One region of the Laceyella putida genome, then DNA from elsewhere that is predicted to be linked to it. Evidence: a T-box and tRNA genes for the amino acid it is inferred to sense, from the RefSeq annotation. Region 1 holds a T-box; the other holds one or more tRNA genes.

Region 1 (7,236 bases):
AGAGCCAGTAGATGCGGATTGCGGGAAAGGTGTCGTTAGGAAGGGAAGCCGCCGCTTTTTTGGGCAGACTCTCCCACTTCCATCAGTCAGCTTACTTCACTTTCGAGCCGTTTGGAATATCCCCGGACACGGTCGCCAACACCAAGCGCCCTTCTTGGGAGGCCGCCAGAATCATGCCTTGGGACAACTCGCCACGCAATTTCACCGGCTTCAAGTTGGTCACGCAGATCACCTTTTGCCCAACCAACTCTTCCGGACGATAATGTTCGGCAATGCCCGATACGACTTGGCGCTTTTCTTCACCCAAGTCCAGTTGCAATTTCAACAAACGGTTTGCGTTGGCAACGGGTTCAGCCGCCACAACTTCCGCCACCCGCAAATCGACTTTAACGAAATCATCGATGGTGATAATCCCTTCCATCTCTTTCTGCTCCTCCTGTTTCGGTGTCGCTTCTTTTTTCGCTTCATTTTCTGCTTTCGGCGTTCCCGGCTGGGTCGTCATTTGGTAAATCGCATCGATCTCCTCTTTCGCATCCAATCGCGGGAAGATCGGTGTGCCTTTATGTGTCTGGGTGCCTGGACGGAAGCCGCCAAATGTGGCCAAGCTGTCCCATGCCGTTTGTGGTCCCTCTTCCAGACCCAATTGCGCCCACATTCTTTGCGGCGTATGCGTCATGAATGGTTGAATCATGATGCTGACCATTCTAAGCGCTTCAAGCAGGTGATACAGCACGGAACCAAGGATATGGTGTTTGCCCGGGTCTTTGGCCAAGTTCCACGGTTGGGTCTGTTCAATATAGCGGTTCCCTGCGCGCACCAAATCCCATATCGCCGTCGTGGCAACGGAAAATTGGAGTTTGTCCATCTCCGCCTCCACACGTTTTACCGTATCCAAAGCTAATTTTTTAAATTCTTCATCGTATTCCGTGGCACCTTCAACCATCTCCGGCACAATGCCCTGATGGTACTTTTCAACCATGGTTAAGGTGCGATGCAATAAGTTGCCCAGATCGTTGGCCAAGTCGGCATTAAGCCGCTCGACGAAAGCTTCCGGTGTGAACACGCCATCTGATCCAAAAGGCACTTCCCTCATTAAATAATAACGGATCGCATCAAGACCGAACCGTTCAATGAGCGGAACCGGATCAATCACGTTTCCTTTGGATTTGGACATTTTTTCCCCTTGCACCAAAATCCAGCCGTGGGCGAATACTTTCTTTGGCAAAGGCAATCCGAGCGCCATCAGGAAGATGGGCCAATAAATGGTATGGAAGCGAACGATCTCTTTCCCGACCAGATGCACGTCAGCCGGCCAATAGGTCTCGTACTTGGATGGGTCATCGCTGAGATAGCCGAGCGCGGAGATATAGTTGGTCAACGCATCCAACCAAACATAAACGACATGCTCTGGATCCTTTGGCACTTTGATTCCCCAGTCAAAGGTGGTGCGGGAGATGCTCAAGTCTTCCAAACCGGGTTTGATGAAATTTTGGATCATTTCATTTTTACGGGATTCCGGTTCAATGAAACCGGGATTCTCCTCATAAAACTGCAACAAGCGATCAGCGTATTTGCTCATGCGGAAAAAATAACTCTTCTCTTTGATTTTGCTGATGGGACGACCGCAGTCCGGGCACAGCCCATCTTTGACCTGGCGATCAGTGAAGAAAGCCTCGTCATCCACACAATACCAACCTTCATATTCACCGAGGTAGATGTCGTCTTGGTCCAACAGTTGCTGGAAGATTTTCTGCACGACTTGCTTGTGGCGGTCTTCGGTGGTGCGAATGAAATCGTCATAAGAGATATCGAGCTTTTTCCATAACTCTTTAATACCCGTTACGATCTCATCAACAAACACTTGCGGTGTTTTTCCGGCGGCTTCCGCCTTCTTCTGGATTTTTTGCCCATGCTCATCCGTGCCGGTCAAGTACATGACGTCGTATCCCCGAAGTCGCTTGTATCTCGCGATGACATCCCCGGCTACGGTTGTGTAGGCATGACCGATATGTAGTTTGGCGCTTGGATAATAAATGGGTGTGGTAATGTAAAATGTGCGTTTCTGTTCACTCACTTTTCCCTTCTCCTTTCATTCACAAAATAAAAAAACCCCGCCCACATGTTGGGGCGAGATTGTTTTCACGCGGTACCACCCAATTTCGGCATCATCTCATAAAAAGCATGACGATGCCCTCATTCCATCCCCTAACGCGGGCTCACGTCCTTCCCTATTCTGCCAAAGGCATTTCAGAAAGAAATCTCCAGGGCCATCTTCATTAGCTTCTACTATGCTGGCTTTCACCTGCCCCAGCTCTCTGGCAATAGCGCCCGCTAACTACTCTTCCCCTTCACAGAAGTTCCTGTAAACGAACTTTTTCTTCTTATATATTATACATCATTCCGTTTCATGCGCTCAAGCGAGTCTCTATTAGTTTAACCGTTCTGTTATTTTTTAAGCGGTTGGAATTGATTTATTGAAGTGGATGATGTTGTGAATAGTAATAGCTTGTTTGTTAAGGCGTGGCGGGTCGTTTAACATTCAATCTCTTTCAGACTACCGCCGATCGTAACGCACCGCAAACGGTGTCTCATGTTTCTTCAGTTTTCCGTCCCCCGCCAGACGTTCCAGCTCTTGCTTCAACCGGGTCACATCCCAAGAGAGGCCGCATTCCCGGTTAATCCGCGCCACGGTTTGCACCAAGTCCGTTTCAAACACGGGCAAGGCTTCTGTCAGGGTGGTGAGAAGCTGATCGTCTTGGGCTTCCGCAAATTGCTTCAGCTCATCAAACGGATTGGACAGGTGCGGACTGCGGGTGTAGGCGCAACGCACGCGAATAAAGATGGTGCGCCCAAACACAGCCGACGAGACAAAGGTGTCGCCTGATCGCAGGTAAGGCAGGCGTTTGCCTTCTTCCGGCGTCAAGTCCGTTTCTTCCCGTAGTGTGGCGATATCGGTGCCCCGGACGGTTCGGAAAACGAATTTGGTGTTGAGCTGGGCCGTAATCGTTTCATCCAACAACGTGGGGCGTTGTGTGGCCAACACAAGGAAAACGCCGTATTTCCGTCCCTCTTGGGCAATTTCCTTAAGAATCGATTTGGCTGGGGAATCCAGCGCTTTGGGGGCGAAGTTGTGCGCCTCGTCCGTAACGACCACAAACGGGGGAAAGAAACGACCCTCTTCCCCATTCATTCTCGCATCTTTATACTCGCGCCGCTTGCGGTAAAGAGACCCGATCACGTAGGTGGCAAACACTTGCAACACCCAGGTACTGCCCTGCACTACCACCAGTTTCCCTTGCTCCAATCCCCGTTCGATCGCCCGAATATCTTGTTGGAACAGTCCCGCTTTTTCCAGGCGTTGCAAGCGCCAATGAACCCCTTTGACCGAAGATGCCGGCAACGTGCCAAACTGTTGCAACAGCTGTTTGAGGTCGTGAATCCGCTGCACATCCATCGGCGTAAGGTCCGGATTCTGCAACTGCCGATCCAAGCCCTGTTTCCCTTCTTCCAAAGCTTGAACGAGATTGCTGACGCGGTCGCTGAACGAAATGAAGGAATCCCGCTTGCGGTGGAGCATCTGGATCACATTTACCATGGCATCAGACAATTGGCTCCCCGCTGCCCCCAACAACTCCGTCACATCGCGGGTCGACAAGTCTGAGAAAGAAATTCCCACATCGCGGCCAATTTGCACGGCGACATACCGATCCGTAAAATCAAGCCCCCTCCCTTCCATGCCGGGGATGTGATCGCTAAAGTCCATCTCGAAATGGGGATCAAACACCATGGTCGGAATCCGCAATTTCATCAGTTCCTCCAACATGACGCGGAGACCAAACGATTTTCCTGAGCCCGACCCGCCGAATACGCCGATATGCGGATATTGCTGCATCGTCTTGATATCAAAGATGAAGGGCACGCCCATCTGTGGCCGAAGTTGGCCCTGTTCCATGATCATGACCTGATCTTTCAAATCTTCGGAGATGGTCGCCCCCATCGATTCCGTTCCCCGAATTTCCCCCAACAGCATCCCTTCCGCCGGAGTAGACTTCACAAGCAGGCTCCGCACCTCTTCAAACACCGGCAACCGGACAGAACAGCCCGTCCGCACCGGATGCGGCGCTTCCTCATACAATCGGAGCTTCGCCAGGTTGATTTCATCCGACTCGATGTCATACCCGATCTGTTCCAAGGTTTGAATCACTTGGGCGTCGACGAGTGACTTGTCCAATCCCATGGGAATCAGACGATTGTAGGACATCGTTTCAACCACTTCACCCCGTGGATAGTCTAACTGCCCATCTTCGATGACTAAAATCTCATTGATGCGAAACTTGCGCTCCCGCGATACGATATACACTTCTTGTTGTGTCGTTACCCCCACTACTTGCATTCTCTTCTCCCTCTCCTTCTAGATCATGCGGTCACTTCGCTTCATCGAAAGCAATCGGTGACGCAAATCCGCATCGATGTATTGTTCCACCATCGTCTCCACCAATGGATTGGTCACCCGCACCTGATTGTCCACAATATCCAACCAAAATGGGATTCCGCGTCCCTGCTCCGGTGTCAAGCTGTAAACCAGTCTTACGAGTGCCAAGCGCTCCTTTTCCTGTGACATCAACCCATCCAACCCGATAGGTTGCGGGCTTCTCGATGAGCGAAAAGCCATCTTCCACATCTGGCTCCCGGCCGGACTCCAGCCATCCCATTCAAACGCTTCACCCGGTTTCAACACACCATACAACAAATCTCGATCCGACCATGCGGAATACTCAGGGAATACCTCGCGAACCAGCCCCCGTGTGCCAATTTCTTCAGAAACCCCAATCATCAGCACATTTTTTTCTTCTGCCAATTGCGCCAAACGCTCCCAACTTTCCGCATCATCGATCCAAAAATGCAGGAGCGATCCGTCCATCAAGACCACGCGCGGCTCCCATTCGATCATCGCCTCCCGGGCCACTTTCAGTTCCAGTTGCGAGAGTAGGGTGCCCCTTTTTTTGGCCTCCCGGGCCGCTTGGCCGTCCCCCTCTTCTTCCTCTTCCAATAAAGGCGTATACACATCGGCCGCCCATTTTTCCTCACCAAGCGTTCCTTTGGCGAGCGCCTGGAACACGGATAATGTTCGCATCTGTGAGCCTTTGATGGAATTAACCGATCCGTCAACCCCGATCAGAGACCCGCCTTGCAGAAAGTCCCTTAGTTCCCCATCCGGCCATTTGCCAATCTGGTGAAACGTCCCCACCTCTTGCAATCGTTCTCGGATTTTCCGCTCATCAAACGCTGCCTCCGGATAAAGGGCACGCAAAGATTGGTTCAGTTTCTTTAATTTTGTTTTCAGTTCTTCTGAAACCGGCAGCATTCCGCATCCCTCCTCTACTCTATTTTTCAGTATGGTCAACCAGAGAGCAACCGATTTTTACCAAAAACCACTGATTACTCGGGCGAAGATTATCATTCAATGGGTTAATATATTTTGTCTCAATATAAAACTTTTTCATGATAAACATAACATATCATTAACATGATTAAGGAATTTTCTATAAAAATCCTCTAATTATATTGACTGTTATGGGAATCGTTGGTATGATGAGTTTAACGTCAATGTCGAAATTTGACGTCAATTTACAGAGAAAAAAAGACCAAAACCAAACACCAAAGCTGAGAGGAGATTCAAAAATGTTGAAATCCACAGGCATCGTGCGTAAGGTTGACGAACTGGGTCGTGTTGTGATTCCGATCGAATTGCGTCGAACTTTAGGAATTGGCGAAAAGGATGCGCTAGAAATCTATGTTGACGGAGAAAGAATCGTTCTTAAAAAATATGAACCCGCTTGCATATTCTCCGGTGAAGTTGATGAAACCATTCGCTACAAAAACAAAGTGGTTAGCAAGAAGTGTGTAGAAGAAATGTATCAATTGATCAAAGGCGAAAAAGTGACTGTTGAATAATCACCATCCCTAAGAGAAAAACGCTACTCCATTCTCTCATGCATTTGATGTTGATACAAGCTACACAAAATCATACATAAGAACTACCCCGCATGGGAAATGGCATCGTTCACACTAAATCGGAATTCTAAATATTACCCCAATTTATTTTCGACTGATGGTTAGCGGGATGATTCCACATAAAAGCGAGGTCGCTTGGGAAAGGGCGACCTCGCTTTTCGTTGCCATCCGCTCGCTTGCCATTTTAACCCTCCTGTCGTTCCCATCCATTTCCTTTCCGTCCCGCTTCCATGCGACATGTGATGAAAATGAGAAAACGAGGCTTCCCCCAAGAGAAAACCCCGTTTTGTTCCTTACACTTCGCCTCGCTCAATCATCTTAAGGATTTGATCTTTCAAAAGCTCGGATTTGGTACCGAAAACCGCTTGGAAGTTGCCTTTGCCCACTTGAACCACACCTGCCGCGCCCAGTTTCTTCAGCTTGTCTTGATCCAATTTGTTTTCATCTTTGAGAGTCATGCGCAGACGGGTCGTACAAGCATCCAATTTATCGATATTGTCTTTGCCGCCGATTGCCTCCAAAACTTCGCGGGCCAATTCGTCATCTCCGCTTTTGCCTGGAGCTTGGCCTTCCGCTTCGGTCTTATCGGTTTCATCTTCACGGCCCGGCGTTCTGATGTTGAACGCGCGGATCAACACCCGGAACAGAACATAGTAGATCACCGCGAAGATCAGCCCGATTCCGAACAATAGCCATGGCTTCGTCGCCAAGTTCAAATTCAGGAAGAAGTCAATCGCACCCGCTGAGAAGGTAAAGCCATGTTTAATGCCCAATACATGGACAATCGCCATGGAAACACCCGTTAAAAGGGCATGCACCACATACAAGAGCGGCGCCACAAACATGAACGCAAACTCAATCGGTTCCGTGATCCCTGTCAAAAAGGCAGCAATCGCCGAACTGATGAGCACCCCGGACACCAACTGGCGTTTCTCCGGCTTCGCTTCATGAATCATCGCCAAGCAAGCAGCTGGCAGAGCAAACATCAGGATGGGGAAGAAACCGGTCATAAACATTCCCGCCGTTTTGTCTCCCGCAAAGAAACGAGTCAAGTCCCCATGCACCGTTTGGCCCGCTGTATTGACGAAGTCACCGACCGTAAACCAAACAAGCGAGTTTAAGATATGATGCAAACCAAACATGAGCAACAAACGGTTTAACACGCCATAGATAAACAAACCGATCGAACCTTGGGCGATCAGCCAATTGCCCACCGCACTG
Region 2 (7,236 bases), on a different contig from region 1:
AACGGAATTCCGCTCAAACAAATCCGCCACTTCCTCCAATCTCGCCAACACTTCCCGCTCTGTATCGCCCCTCACCAAGATCGTGACCGCATAATCCACACTGGTGTGCGGCCCATCAAAATATTGGCCCGGTTCCGCCAATAAACGGTACTCCGTCACCCAATCGGGAAGCTCGTCCACATTGGGACCAGCCAGAAAAACCCCTTGCTTCGGCGGGATGCCGATAAAGCCGAACTGCGCCTTGGGCCCTTGCTTCTGCCGCACTTGCTCAGGCACTGTCACGGTCAATCCGCATTGGGCTTGTACCGCCAGCTTGGTCAAATCGATGTCAAACGCCTGACGGTATTCTTCACAAATACGTGAACCGCCTGTCCGGCAGGCAATTTCACATAAAATGAGTTCATCTTGCGGCGTATGAAACACTTCCGCATGAAACGTGGTATATTGCGGGGTTGGCAAGACGCGGAGAACGGAAGTCACATAGTCTTGCAACCGTGCCGTGAGCAGATTTTGCGGTTCAAGCATGTAACTGCCCAGATATTTCCCTTCTTGAAAGGCGAGACAGCTATTCAAATACTTGGACGGCCAACACAATTGAATGGTGCCATCCAATACCACGCCATCAATGTGGTACATTTCTCCCTCGATAAACTTCTCCACTTCCAAATGGGGGGTCAATCCCTCGTTCAAATAAGCGATGGTATCTTCATCATTATACAAAATGGTCGTATTGCGGGAGCCCATGCCATCAATGGGCTTCACGACAACAGGATAGCCCACCTCTTCGATAAACAGAACCAAGTCGATGACAGACTCCAGCTCGGCGAACGGGGGAACCTTCACATTTGCCGCCTTGAGCAGCCTCTTCATTTTCACTTTATCGCGAAAGGCGATGGCACTCTCCCAAGATTGACCCTCTATTCCCAAATGTTCCCGGATTCTGGCCGCACGCAAAATATCCCGTTCGGCAGTTGCCACCACACGCCGAAACGGGGTATGTTTCGCCATCTGCAAAGCTGCAAATTCAACGGCATTATTATAGTCGTAATTTTCAAAAGATAATACGTACGCGTTTGCTTGAAATTCCGGCGCCAACTTCTCTGTGGTTAAGATAACCAACGGTTCATTCAAATCCTCCAGCCATTTGTCATAGGGTACATCATAGTAAGGCAAGCGATTGAAAATTAAGATGCTCAACCTAAGCGTTCCCCTTTCAATCCATGATGTGCGAGCAAACCGCAGCTTGCTCAAAAAGCCAATCTCGCCATTACTAACAGGCACAGCGATGAGCCTGTCATTCACATCCGAGATGCTGGAGTGCGACACCACCGGTGCAAACCACCGCCAGGTAAGATTTGGTTTGACAGTGATGGATGAGACCATTGTCAACCAATTGATCGAATTGGTTAATCCTTTCACAAACAATACCCGTTAGAAGGGGTTCCTTTTAATATTAGAGAAAACATAATATTTTGTCAATCTTTTTATTAACAGAAGCAACCGCCCCCTGTCGACGGAGCGGTATGACCTCTATGAGGTTGTCGCTTCATCTTGCCCATCGTTTACGAGATGAGCCGGAATCCGAATATCCCAGCAATCTTCTTCCATCTGGAGCAAACATGTTTCTTCTTCACCGTTTTCACTCAGTCTGCCGTTCTCCTGTTGCTCTTTCATGGCATCCTCCTTTTCAGCTCAGTATGTCCAAGCCACGCGCTCTTTACACACCAAAAATATAAAATGTTATATAAATATATAGAATGACTAACAAAATTCTATCAAATTCCCTGATCCCTTCTGCGCAGAAGGTCACAACCGCGCCTTTGTCATGATCCTTTCAGTCCCCCACCACATGAATTCTTGTTTTGGAACTTATTTTTTTAGCATCTCCCGACCTCGTACCCATTACGACGCGAAAAGTCAATTGTTCTTCCCTTCACACATCTATATAATATAGACAATGAATTTTATGTTATAAAAAAAGGATGGTGCTTGATGTCAACCCAATGGCCTCGCTTTCAAGACCTGTGCCCACAATTGGGAGCCAGCCTTTATCTCAACACAGGGACGTGCGCTCCCCTATTGGACCCCATACATGAAGCCATCGCCCAAGCCAACCATTTCCTCCAGTATCCTTCAGCCAAGCCCTGGCTGTTCACGGAAAACGCCTGCACGCAAGTGCGCTTGAAACTGGCCGCTTTGTTGCGGGCTCACCCCGACGAAATCGTGTTGACAGAGAACGGCACGTTCGGGCTAAACACGGTCATCGCCGGCATCCCTTGGCGGGAAGGGGATGAAATCATCATCACCTCACATGAGCATGTGAGCAGCCTGATCCCTTGCTTTAGCATCGCCAAACGTTACCACCTCAAGGTAACGATCCTTCATCTGCACGGCAAAACAGATGAGGCGGTGATCGGGGAATTGCTCCAATTGATCAACAAGCGAACGCGCCTCATCATCATGAGCCATATCACTTGGAATACGGGACGCATTCTGCCTGTGGCCGAAATATGCCAACTGGCCCGGGCCCATCAGGTGTTCACATTGATTGACGGCGTGCAAGGGGCGGGACAAATCGAAGTGGACGTGAAGGCCATCGGTTGCGATGCCTATGCCCTGTCGGGCCATAAGTGGTTATTGGGCCCAACCGGAACAGGCGCCTGCTATGTCTCCGCAAGCCTGTTGGAACAACTTTGGCCCCTCGCTTCAGGTTATTGCTCAATCACAGGGTTTTCGCTTGACGGTGAGATTGACTGGAAAACGAATTCAGAAAAACTGGAATACTCGACCAAAAACACCGCCCTGTATACCGGCCTTGGCCGTAGCTTGGAACTATTGGAACAATACCAACTCCCCGCCATCACCTCACACATCCACTGTTTGGCTACTTGGTTCAAGGAGCAACTGCAGCTTCTTTCCGGTGTCACCCTGTTTACCGACCTCACTTTTCCCACTTCCGGCCTGGTGTCTTGCCACATTGACGGCGTCTCTTATGAGGCCGTATTGGAACATTGTCACAAGCAACGCCTATACATCCGCTATCTGCCGCGTCCGGAAGGCATACGTTTCTCCATTCATGCCTTCAATTCCCAAGAAGAGCTGATCCGCGCCCTCATGATTTTTGAAGAAGCGATTGCCTATGGCCGCAAACTGGGACAAGCCGGTTCGTCATCCGTCTTGATTGCCACGCATCGAGAGTGAGAGCGAGTCACAACCAGATGAAGAAACCGCTGCATCCCGATCCCATGCAGCGGAACCCATCTATTTGTCCGTTAGGTGGTATCGGCGTCAAATATGTTCGATCAAAACACATAGAAAAACCCACCGGTTATCTTGGCAGGTTACTCAATGAAATGAACGCTATTCTTTGTTAGCAAACTGCTTACGGATCACTAGGTTCAGTTCCAACATCACCTAATCGTACCCATGGATAAAGGAGTATCGTCTCTCCCCCTTACATTTAAACCGTTGCGATGAACCTTTTTGGAATATACCGAATACTTGTCCATTCTGTTTTCGTTGACGATATGCCCTGGACAAGCCCAGCTCACAACATGTTCTAAAATAAGGAATCGCTTCGCCGATTTCTTCTCAGCAAGAAGTGCTTCTCCCAGCAACATGCTCGAGCATATTTTGGCATTCTATTCTCTCTTTTCGCAACCTCCATTCCTTTCTGCAATACCTTTTTTGCTTTCTAAACTTTTTGTTGCTTGTTGTATACTTCCCCCAACTCCACATGAGCATTGACAATCATCCTATTCATCGCTGGGTTTATCATCCTAAGGTTTATATCATAGGAAATGGGATAAACAAAAAAAGTCTGAGTTTGTACACGATTGTACAACTCAGACTCCCTTCGTTTGGTGGGCAGTATAGGAATCGAACCTACGACCTCTTCCGTGTCAAGGAAGCGCTCTCCCACTGAGCTAACTGCCCAAGCAAAAAGATATGTAATTTTGGAAAAGTTGGTGGGCCCAACAGGACTCGAACCTGTGACCGATCGGTTATGAGCCGACTGCTCTACCAACTGAGCTATAGGCCCATGATGGTGGATGGCGGAGCTGACGGGATTCGAACCCGCGATCTCCTGCGTGACAGGCAGGCATGTTAGGCCTCTACACCACAGCTCCACTTGGTTGCGGGGACAGGATTTGAACCTGCGACCTTCGGGTTATGAGCCCGACGAGCTACCAGACTGCTCCACCCCGCGGCGTTATCGCCATCAGCGACATTTACTAATATACATCAGATTTATAAAAAGTGCAAGGGTTTTTTTAAGTTTTTTTATCCCAAATATAACGAACCCCGTAACGCCCCTTTTTCGAACGGAAGACTTCCACCCGCTCCGGGCTGTCATATCCGTATAACCACCAATCTTCCTGCATTCGCGCCGCCAAGCACCGTGCCTGAAAACGGCTGTCATATAATTTGGCCCAGTAGATCCATTGATTCATGTTGCCTTCCTCCTTCCATCCCTTATTTTTCACCGTTTTCCATTTTTCATCCATTGGTGGGCAAGAGACCGCTACAGGATATGCGCACATTTTTCCATTCGTCTAGAGCGGGCTCCCATTCTCCGCATAAGATATACCAACCAAGCAACCTTGCTGGTTTGACCTTTTCAAAAGCCGTCCATTGTTCCCTCCTCACGGCTATATGGCACAGCCGTTGTCACGTCTTCCTGACAACGGCTGTTTTATTTTTGCTTTATTGATTCAATTCCCTATCCAAGGCCTGTTCTTCTTCATCGCGCAAACGGTGGGCCAAGCGTCCTGAAGCCGCCGCCGCGACACTGGCCACCAGATCATCCATAAACGTTTGAACAGGTCCGCCTTTTTTGGTATCCAACTCACGGATGAGGCCGATCTTATGCTTATCCAAATGTCCAAAGGTGGTGACGGCAATGCTGCCATATCCCAAAACAGAGCCCAAGGCCAAGGTTTCATCGCATCCAAATAATCCTTCATCCTCTTTAACAAGGGATAAGAGCGGTTCGGACAACATGTTTTTCTCAGCCAACCGATCCAATTCCACCCCAACCAAAATCGCGTGCTGCAACTCCCGTTTGTTCAACACCGCCAACACGCTTTCCACGCACTGCTCCATGGTCAAACCGGGATTGTAAGGGATTTGCATTTCGTAGACGATCTCAGCGATCGCTTCGATGCTGACACCGCGATCTTTCAGGCTCTCCATCACCGCTTGTTTCACTTCACTGCTGTGTACTCTTCTCATCTGTCTCCCTCCCAAAGCCATCTTACCACAATCCACTTTGGTAAAAGATGCGTAAAAGAAAAATTAAAGATATAATAAAAGAAATGCGCCATTTTTCTGCCACTACCAAGGAGGGAATGCGTTATGCATTATGGCATTGCAGTTTTTCCACAAAAACATATTCAAGACCTTGTCAATTCCTATAGAAAGCGGTATGACCCGCATTATAGCCTGATTCCTCCCCATATTACATTAAAAGAAAAGTTTGAGCTCTCCGATGATCGATTGGAAGACGCCACGAAACGGTTGGAAGAGATCGCCAAACAAAACAAGCCGTTTACCATTCGCTTTCATAAAGTGAGCCATTTCCATCCCACCAGCAATACGATCTATCTGGCGATCAAAGACAGCGAGCCACTTAAGACATTGCACAGTCAAATCAATGCCTCCTTTGACCCAACTGAGTTACCTTATGACTATATTCCCCATCTCACCATTGGACAAAAAATGTCGGAAGAAGAGCTTCATGATGTGTACGGCACACTGCGTTTAAGACAGTTTGAATTGGAAACGAAAATTGACCGATTTCATCTCATGTACCAACTGGAGAACGGCTCCTGGAGCATCTATCAAACATTTTTGTTGAATAAATGACAAAGCGCGGGAGCATGTTTACGGCTGTCGCCGTGCGACATCGCCCAGACCGCAGTGAAAATAGAAAACGCTTTATCCGTTCGCGCGAAGTGTTTACATGGGTAGCAGCGCTTCAAGACTACAACTTATTTCAAACGTCGTTGATGAGCGGAAAAACCTTTTCCCGATGAGCGCCGATGGCCAAGTGAAGCGAATGGGAATACCATTTCTCCAGCCAAATTTGGTTTTGAAATAGCTTCTACACATACCGATGAAGGACGGCGCAAGCCCGCGCGAAACAAAAAGCGGCCCACGCCATTCACCGCCAGTCCCATGTTCCGCTCAATCGGCAGTCGGGCAGACGTCAACGGGTGAGCCATTTGATGATGAACATGGAATGGCGCTATAGCTTCGCCAAAATTTGCTCATCGACAGTGCAAGTGCCAAGTGGCGCATGATACATTGAACCGTGCCGTTCCCCATGGAAGTCTGACCCGGCGGTCATAAGCAAGCCAAATTCTTCCGCCATCTTGCTATACCTCTGTTTGGCCTCGTCCGTGTGGTCCGGATGATTCACTTCAATCCCATCCAACCCGTTATCCACCAAAAAAGGAATCAGGTCGTCTTGCCCATATAAGCCTGGATGAGCGATGACAGCCTTTCCTTTGCTTTGGTGAATCAATTGGATGGCTTCCATCGGAGAGATGCGCATCGGGGTCACATACGCCTTGCCTTCCTTCCCCAAATAACGGTCAAAAGCTTCGTTCATCGACCGCACAACCCCTTTTTCGATCAACACCTCCGCGATATGGGGACGTCCCACGTTATCGGCTGGGCCCTCCCCTTTTTTCTTCGCCATGACATCTTCCAATGTCATCTGAATACCCAACTCATTTAATTTCTCAATCATCATGCGGTTTCGCTGTTGTCGCACATCGCGCTGCCGCTTTAGTTTCTCTTGCAAAGCCCTGTCGCGGAAATCCACATTCAATCCCAACATGTGAATCTCTCTGCCTTGCCATAACGTGCTGAGTTCCACGCCCGGCACCACATGGACGCCCCATTCACGACCCGCGGTGAGCGCCTCTTCCACCCCACTGACGGAATCATGATCGGTGATCGCCAGGCCCGACAGTCCCGCCTGTTTAGCCAATCGCACCACTTCAGTCGGAGATAACAATCCATCTGACCCCGTTGTATGCACGTGAAGATCCACACGTCCCATGTTCATTCCTCCCCGTTTATATCGCTTCATCTTCTCTACTTTGACCACCCTTATCCTTGAATATGCGTCAGTCAGCAGTCAATCATCCTCTCCTCATGATTTTACCTTAATTCTCTGCGGATTGATCAAAAAGATGATGATGATACCCCAGACAAGGGTGATGA

The links. The T-box of region 1 lies ahead of metG (methionine--tRNA ligase). A T-box ahead of a tRNA ligase gene usually reads a tRNA of that ligase, here a tRNA-Met.
Region 2: it has a tRNA-Met gene. The T-box ahead of metG (methionine--tRNA ligase) is inferred to sense a tRNA for this amino acid. The anticodon was not compared.

The regions. Positions count from the first base shown of each region.
Region 1 is NZ_JBHTBW010000085.1:59,924-67,159, forward strand. Features, by position in the region: gene metG (methionine--tRNA ligase) at 92-2,074, opposite strand; T-box leader at 2,121-2,361, opposite strand; gene ACFQNG_RS20165 (ATP-binding protein) at 2,555-4,393, opposite strand; gene ACFQNG_RS20170 (DNA double-strand break repair nuclease NurA) at 4,412-5,365, opposite strand; gene ACFQNG_RS20175 (AbrB/MazE/SpoVT family DNA-binding domain-containing protein) at 5,683-5,955, shown strand; gene nagE (N-acetylglucosamine-specific PTS transporter subunit IIBC) at 6,309-7,236, opposite strand, start outside.
Region 2 is NZ_JBHTBW010000047.1:23,011-30,246, reverse strand. Features, by position in the region: gene ACFQNG_RS14390 (ATP-grasp domain-containing protein) at 1-1,197, opposite strand, end outside; gene ACFQNG_RS14385 (hypothetical protein) at 1,531-1,674, opposite strand; gene ACFQNG_RS14380 (aminotransferase class V-fold PLP-dependent enzyme) at 1,993-3,201, shown strand; tRNA gene ACFQNG_RS14375 (tRNA-Val) at 3,862-3,936, opposite strand; tRNA gene ACFQNG_RS14370 (tRNA-Ile) at 3,967-4,042, opposite strand; tRNA gene ACFQNG_RS14365 (tRNA-Asp) at 4,054-4,130, opposite strand; tRNA gene ACFQNG_RS14360 (tRNA-Met) at 4,134-4,210, opposite strand; gene ACFQNG_RS14355 (hypothetical protein) at 4,275-4,454, opposite strand; gene ACFQNG_RS14350 (phosphatidylglycerophosphatase A family protein) at 4,708-5,235, opposite strand; gene ACFQNG_RS14345 (2'-5' RNA ligase family protein) at 5,359-5,868, shown strand; gene ACFQNG_RS14340 (PHP domain-containing protein) at 6,251-7,072, opposite strand.